2 linked regions of the Euzebya sp. genome follow. The protein of the gene in region 1 interacts with the protein of each later gene in a pairwise test. Links are inferred from orthologs where the notes say so. Each region holds a gene or a part of one and is shown in the gene's direction. Other genes may lie near its edges.

Region 1 (3,509 bases):
AGGTCCCTCAGCGGCGGGGGCTGGACGATGAGATCGGCCTGCTGCGGACCCACGAAGCCGTGGGCGTAGAGGACGAGGGTGCCGTTCCAGTCGTCGGGGACCTCGATCTGGTACCCGGAGTCGGCCCCGTCGACGGTGAGGGTGCCGCTGTAGGCGGTGGCGCCCTCGCGCGCCTCGAAGGTCGGATCGGCGACGACGTAGTCGGGCGGCTCCTGGGCGGCGGCCGGAATGGCGAGCAGACCCAGGAGCAGGAGGATCGTGGCGGCGGCGGAGATCAATCGGCTCATATGCCCTGGGACCCTCGATGACCCGAGTCATGTCGACCCTGTACCGATGGCCGTTGTCCGCACCCGAGGTGGCCCTCTGACGGTGGTCGTGTCGCACCCGCCGGGTAGCGTTGGGCCGTCGTGAGCGCACCACACCAGACCTCCGCTCCGGCATCGGTCCTCCGCGTGGCCGGCGCCCGTGAGCACAACCTCAAGAACGTGTCGCTGGAGATCCCACGCGACGCCCTCGTCGTGTTCAGCGGGTTGTCCGGATCCGGCAAGTCCAGCCTGGCCTTCGACACGATCTACGCGGAGGGGCAGCGACGGTACGTCGAGTCCCTCAGCGCCTACGCGCGCCAGTTCCTCGGGCAGATGGACAAGCCCGACGTCGACTTCATCGAGGGGCTCAGCCCCGCCATCTCGATCGACCAGAAGACGACCTCGAAGAACCCCCGCTCGACGGTCGGGACGATCACCGAGGTCTACGACTACCTCCGCCTGCTGTTCGCGCGGATCGGCAAGCCGCACTGCCCCGAGTGCGGACGACCGATCGAGCAGCAGTCCGCCGAGCAGATCGTCGACCAGCTGGAGTCGCTGCCCGACGGGGAGCGGTTCATGGTCCTCGCCCCGGTCGTGCGCGGCCGCAAGGGCAACTACACGACCCTGATGAAGGAGCTGTCCACCAAGGGCTTCGCGCGCGCCCGCGTGAACGGAGAGGTCGTCGACCTCGCCGACCCCCCGGACCTGGCTCGCTACGAGCAGCACGACATCGAGGTGGTCGTCGACCGCCTGGTCGCCAAGCCGCACATCCGCCGGCGGTTGAACGACTCGATCGAGCAGGCGCTGGCCCTGGCGGACGGGGTCGCCGCGGTCCTGACCGTGCCGCGGGAGGGTGAGGGGGAGGGGGAGTACACGATCTTCTCCGAGCACCTCGCGTGCCCCTACGACGGGCTGTCCTTCGACCGGCTCGAGCCGCGGTCGTTCTCGTTCAACACCCCCTACGGCGCCTGCCACTCCTGCGACGGGCTCGGCATCCGCAAGGAGGTCGACCCCGAGCTGGTCATCACCGCCGAGGACGACTCGATCGACGACGGGGTGCTGATCCCGTTCTCGACCGGTCCGCAGCAGCGGTACTTCTCCCAGGTGCTGAAGGCCATCGCCGCCGAGCGCGGGTTCAGCACCCAGACGCCGTGGCGGAAGCTGAAGGCCCAGCACAAGCGGGCGCTGCTGCACGGCGTCGGCGGCAAGGTGCACGTCAGCTACACCAACCGGTACGGCCGGAAGCGCAGCTACAACGCGTCGTACGAGGGCGTGATCCCGTGGCTGCAGCGGAAGTACGCCGAGACCGACTCGGACTACCAGCGGGACAAGATCGAGGAGTACATGCGGGAGGTGCCCTGCCCCACGTGCAAGGGCGCCCGGCTCCGTCCCCTCCCCCTCCACGTCCTGATCGACGGCCGGTCCATCGCGGACGTCTCCGCCATGTCGATCGCCGACGCGCAGGCGTTCTTCACCGGTCTCGAGCTCGGCACGCGCGACGCGATGATCGCCGAGTCGGTGCTCAAGGAGATCAACGAGCGGCTGCGGTTCCTCCTCGACGTCGGCCTCGACTACCTGACGATGGGCCGGTCCGCGGGGACGCTGGCGGGCGGCGAGGCGCAGCGGATCCGGCTGGCGACCCAGATCGGGTCGGGGCTGGTCGGGTGCCTGTACGTGCTGGACGAGCCCTCGATCGGCCTGCACCAGCGGGACAACGAGCGGCTGATCGACACGTTGGTGCGCCTGCGCGACCTGGGGAACACCGTGATCGTCGTCGAGCACGACCGCGCCACGATGGAGGCGGCGGACCACGTCGTGGAGATCGGCCCCGGGGCGGGGGAGCACGGCGGCGAGATCGTGCACTCCGGATCGCTCGCCGACCTGCAGGTGAACGACCGGTCGATCACGGGCAAGTACCTGTCGGGGCGCCTCGAGATCCCGGTGCCCCCCGAGCGCCGGCGGCCCAAGCGGGGCCACGCGATCACGGTCAGAGGTGCGCGGGAGCACAACCTGCAGGACGTGACCGTCCGCTTCCCCCTGGGCGTGTTCACCGCCGTCACGGGCGTGTCGGGCAGCGGCAAGTCGACGCTGGTGAACGACATCCTGAAGGCCGGCCTGATGCGGCACGTGTACGGCTCGCGGGTCGTGCCGGGTGCCCACCGCCGCATCGACGGGCTGGAGGACGTCGACAAGGTGGTCGGCATCGACCAGTCACCGATCGGGCGGACCCCGCGGTCCAACCCCGCGACCTACACCGGTGTGTTCGACCACATCCGCAAGCTGTTCGCCGCCACGCAGGAGGCGAAGATGCGCGGGTACCAGCCCGGGCGGTTCAGCTTCAACGTCAAGGGCGGGCGGTGCGAGAACTGCAAGGGCGACGGGACGATCAAGATCGACATGCAGTTCCTGCCGGACATCTACGTGCCGTGCGAGGTCTGCAAGGGCGCCCGGTACAACCGCGAGACCCTGCAGGTGCACTACAAGGGCAAGACGATCGCCGACGTCCTCGACATGCCGATCGAGGAGGCGCTGGGGTTCTTCACCAACCTGTCGGCGATCCGGGCGCACCTCGAGACCCTGGTCGACGTCGGCCTGGGCTACGTGCGGCTGGGACAGGCGGCGACGACGCTGTCCGGTGGTGAGGCGCAGCGGGTCAAGCTGGCCAGCGAGCTCCGCAAGCGCCAGACCGGCCAGACCGTCTACATCCTGGACGAGCCCACGACCGGTCTGCACTTCGAGGACGTCCGCAAGCTGCTCGAGGTGCTGCACCGGCTGGTCGACAAGGGCAACACGGTCATCGTGATCGAGCACGACCTCGAGGTCGTGAAGACCGCGGACTGGATCATCGACCTCGGACCCGAAGGCGGATCGGGAGGCGGCACGATCGTCGGCGAGGGGTCGCCGGAGCAGATCGTCGACACCCCGAACAGCTACACCGGGAAGTTCCTGGCGCCGCTGCTGCAACGGGAGCCGATCGCCAGCTAGTAGGCGTCCCAGCTGCGTGGGCGGCGTTGGCGGGTGGCCGCCGACGTCCTACCGTTCTGCGACGATGTCACCCCGCCCGATCGAGCGCAGCAGCGACGTCGTCGTGGTCGGCGGCGGCCCGGCCGGGCTGGCGGCGGCCCTGTTGGCTGCGCGGCGCGGCCGGTCCGTCGTTCTGGTCGAGGCGTCGTCACGGCTCGGCGGGATGGCGGCCAGCCCGAC
Region 2 (3,006 bases), on another replicon or contig:
GGGCAGGCCGGCCCCCAGACCCCGTACGGGTCGGTCATCCCGGGCGGGATGTACGGCTCCCCCGAGGCCACGGCCGGCCCGACGTCGGCCAGGTCCAGGCCTGCGGAGAAGTGGTCGCCCTCGGCGTGGAGGACCCCGACCCGCAGGTCGTCCTCGGTGGCCAGGCGGTGGTACGCCTCGGCCAGCGCGGCGTTCATCTCCCGGTCGAAGGCGTTGCGCTTGTCGGGCCGGTCGACGCCGATGTGGAGGACGTGGCCGTCGACGCGGGTGGTGATGTGCTCTGCGGGCATCGGTGCTCCGGCGGTGGAGGGGTGGGGGTCCGGTTCGCGGCTGCGCAGGCTACCCCCGGGGCCGCGCACCCCTCTCCGACGGCGGTGTCGCAGCCCGGACCTAGACTCGGGGCCATGTCGACGACGACCGCAGCGCGTCCCACGGAGGGCCGGTTCGAGCTGGTCAGCGAGTACGCCCCGGCGGGTGATCAGCCGCGGGCGATCACCGGCGTCGCGGACGCGCTCGGCCGGGGTGAATCGGACGTGTGCCTGCTGGGCGTCACCGGGTCCGGCAAGACGTTCACGATGGCGAACATCATCGCCGAGGTGCAGCGCCCGACGCTGGTGATGGCCCCCAACAAGACCCTCGCCGCCCAGCTGGCCAACGAGTTCAAGGAGTTCTTCCCCCACAACGCGGTGGAGTACTTCGTCAGCTACTACGACTACTACCAGCCAGAGGCGTACGTCCCCTCCTCCGACACCTACATCGAGAAGGACAGCTCGATCAACGACGAGATCGAGCGGCTGCGCCACGAGGCGACGATGGCGCTGATGACCCGGCGCGACGTGCTGATCGTCGCCTCGGTCTCCTGCATCTACGGCCTGGGGTCCCCGCAGCAGTACGAGAAGTACCACCTGATGATGACCGAGGGGCAGACCGTCGAGCTCGACGACGTCATCAAGCGCCTGGTCGACCTGCAGTACGAGCGCAACGAGCTGAACTTCGTCCGCGGCAAGTTCCGGGTGCGGGGCGACACACTGGAGATCTTCCCCGCCCAGGGCGAGACGGCGTGGCGCATCGAGTTCTTCGGCGACGTGATCGACCGGATCAGCCGGCTCGAGCCGATCACGGGCGAGCTGATCGGCGAGTTCGACCGGGCCATGATCTTCCCGAACAGCCACTACGTCACCGGTGGCGAGAACCTGTCGCGCGCCATCCAGACCATCGAGGCCGAGCTCGGCGAACGCCTGGCCGAGCTCGAGTCCCAGGACAAGCTGCTCGAGGCGCAGCGCCTGCGGATGCGCACCAACTACGACCTCGAGATGCTGCGCGAGATCGGCATCTGCTCGGGGATCGAGAACTACTCCCGCCACCTCGACGGCCGCCGGGCCGGTGAGACGCCGTACTGCCTGCTCGACTACTTCCCCGACGACTTCCTCACCATCCTCGACGAGTCCCACGTGACCGTCCCCCAGATCGGTGGGCAGTACGAGGGCGACCGCTCCCGGAAGGAGACGCTGGTCGAGCACGGGTTCCGCCTGCCGAGCGCCCTCGACAACCGGCCCCTCACCTTCGAGGAGTTCCGCACGAAGGCCAGCCAGACCCTCCACGTCTCGGCCACGCCCGGCCCGTTCGAGCAGCGGATGTCCTCCACCATCGTCGAGCAGGTCATCCGCCCGACGGGGCTGATCGACCCCGAGGTGCAGCTGCGCCCCACCAAGGGCCAGATCGACGACCTGATCACCGAGATCCGCGCGCACGCCGAGCGTGACGAGCGGGTCCTCGTCACCACCCTGACGAAGAAGATGAGCGAGGACCTGACCGACTACCTGCTCGAGGCCGGGCTGAAGGTGCGGTACCTGCACTCGGAGATCAACACCGTCGAGCGCGTCGAGATCCTCCGCGAGCTGCGCCTCGGCCACTTCGACGCGCTCATCGGGATCAACCTGCTGCGCGAGGGGCTGGACCTGCCCGAGGTTGCCCTGGTCGCGATCCTCGACGCCGACAAGGAGGGGTTCCTCCGCTCCGAGACGTCGCTGGTCCAGACGATCGGCCGGGCGGCGCGGAACGTCAACGGCAAGGTCGTGATGTACGCGGACAACCTGACCGACTCGATGCGGAAGGCGATCAGCGAGACCAACCGCCGCCGCGAGCTGCAGATGCAGTTCAACCGCGAGCACGGCATCGACCCCCAGACGATCCGCAAGCGCGTCGGTGACATCATCCAGATGGCCCGCGCGGCCGAGGCGGGCATGCCGTACCAGGCGGCCGACCCGTCCGCGCGCGGCACGGCGGAGAGCCGCGTGGGCATCCCGGACATCGGCGACATGCCCTCTGACGAGCTGGCGACGCTCATCCAGTCCCTGACCGACGAGATGCACCAGGCCGCCGCCGACCTCCGCTTCGAGTACGCCGCGCGGCTGCGCGACGAGATCGGTGAGCTGAAGCGCGAGCTCCGGGGGATGACGGCTGCGAGCTGATCATCGGCGCCGCCCACCGGCAGGTGCGAAGATGTAGTCGGACCATCACTCCCCGTGCACCGGCGGGAGGGTCTCGGACGTCACTGCCCCAGAGCCGTCACACCGGGGGAGGCCTCCGCGGGGGTCCTTGTCAAGTAGTGAGGCCGTAGGTAACTATTGTGACACCCGATCAGGAGTCTGGGATGCGTCTGTCTGCCCTTCTACCCGCGGCGCTGGCCATGGTCCTCGCCGTGGCACTGGTGCCGGCCGTCCCGGCGGGGGGTCAGTCCCACGCCGGTGCCGACCAGCCGGCGCCTGCGGTGCGGGCCGAGCCCTCGGGGGAGGGGTGGACGCCCGGCGAGCTCGACGTCGACTGGGCCGCGTTCGCCGCCGAGCACCGGCAGGCGTACGAGTCGAGCAGATGGGCGTCCGCAGCCGACGTCGCCGCGGATTCCCGCGACGCGCTCCGCGACGATGCGCGGGCGGCCTACGCCCAGGCGACCGGTGAGGGATCCGGCGCCGGCTACGCCGACGTCGGCACCCAGCGGTCCTCAGC

Evidence for each region.
Region 2: the proteins of uvrA (region 1) and uvrB interact in binary tests that used the Escherichia coli proteins (3 or more experiments, as listed by UniProt). The link is inferred for Euzebya sp. from one-to-one orthologs.

The regions. Positions count from the first base shown.
Region 1 is NZ_CAXQBR010000105.1:7,235-10,743, forward strand. The notes cover bases 51-3,490. They hold uvrA (excinuclease ABC subunit UvrA), read left to right. Parts: upstream 51-407; coding sequence 408-3,290; downstream 3,291-3,490. Other genes in these bases: ACEQ2X_RS23140 (cell wall-binding repeat-containing protein), read right to left, coding at 51-287; ACEQ2X_RS23150 (NAD(P)/FAD-dependent oxidoreductase), read left to right, coding at 3,355-3,490. Also shown: more of ACEQ2X_RS23140, read right to left, coding at 1-50; more of ACEQ2X_RS23150, read left to right, coding at 3,491-3,509. UniProt on the Escherichia coli protein: The UvrABC repair system catalyzes the recognition and processing of DNA lesions. UvrA is an ATPase and a DNA-binding protein. A damage recognition complex composed of 2 UvrA and 2 UvrB subunits scans DNA for abnormalities.
Region 2 is NZ_CAXQBR010000109.1:33,383-36,388, reverse strand. The notes cover bases 1-2,937. They hold uvrB (excinuclease ABC subunit UvrB), read left to right. Parts: upstream 1-404; coding sequence 405-2,471; downstream 2,472-2,937. Other genes in these bases: ACEQ2X_RS23965 (S8 family serine peptidase), read left to right, coding at 2,654-2,937; ACEQ2X_RS23975 (crotonase/enoyl-CoA hydratase family protein), read right to left, coding at 1-290. Also shown: more of ACEQ2X_RS23965, read left to right, coding at 2,938-3,006. UniProt on the Escherichia coli protein: The UvrABC repair system catalyzes the recognition and processing of DNA lesions. A damage recognition complex composed of 2 UvrA and 2 UvrB subunits scans DNA for abnormalities.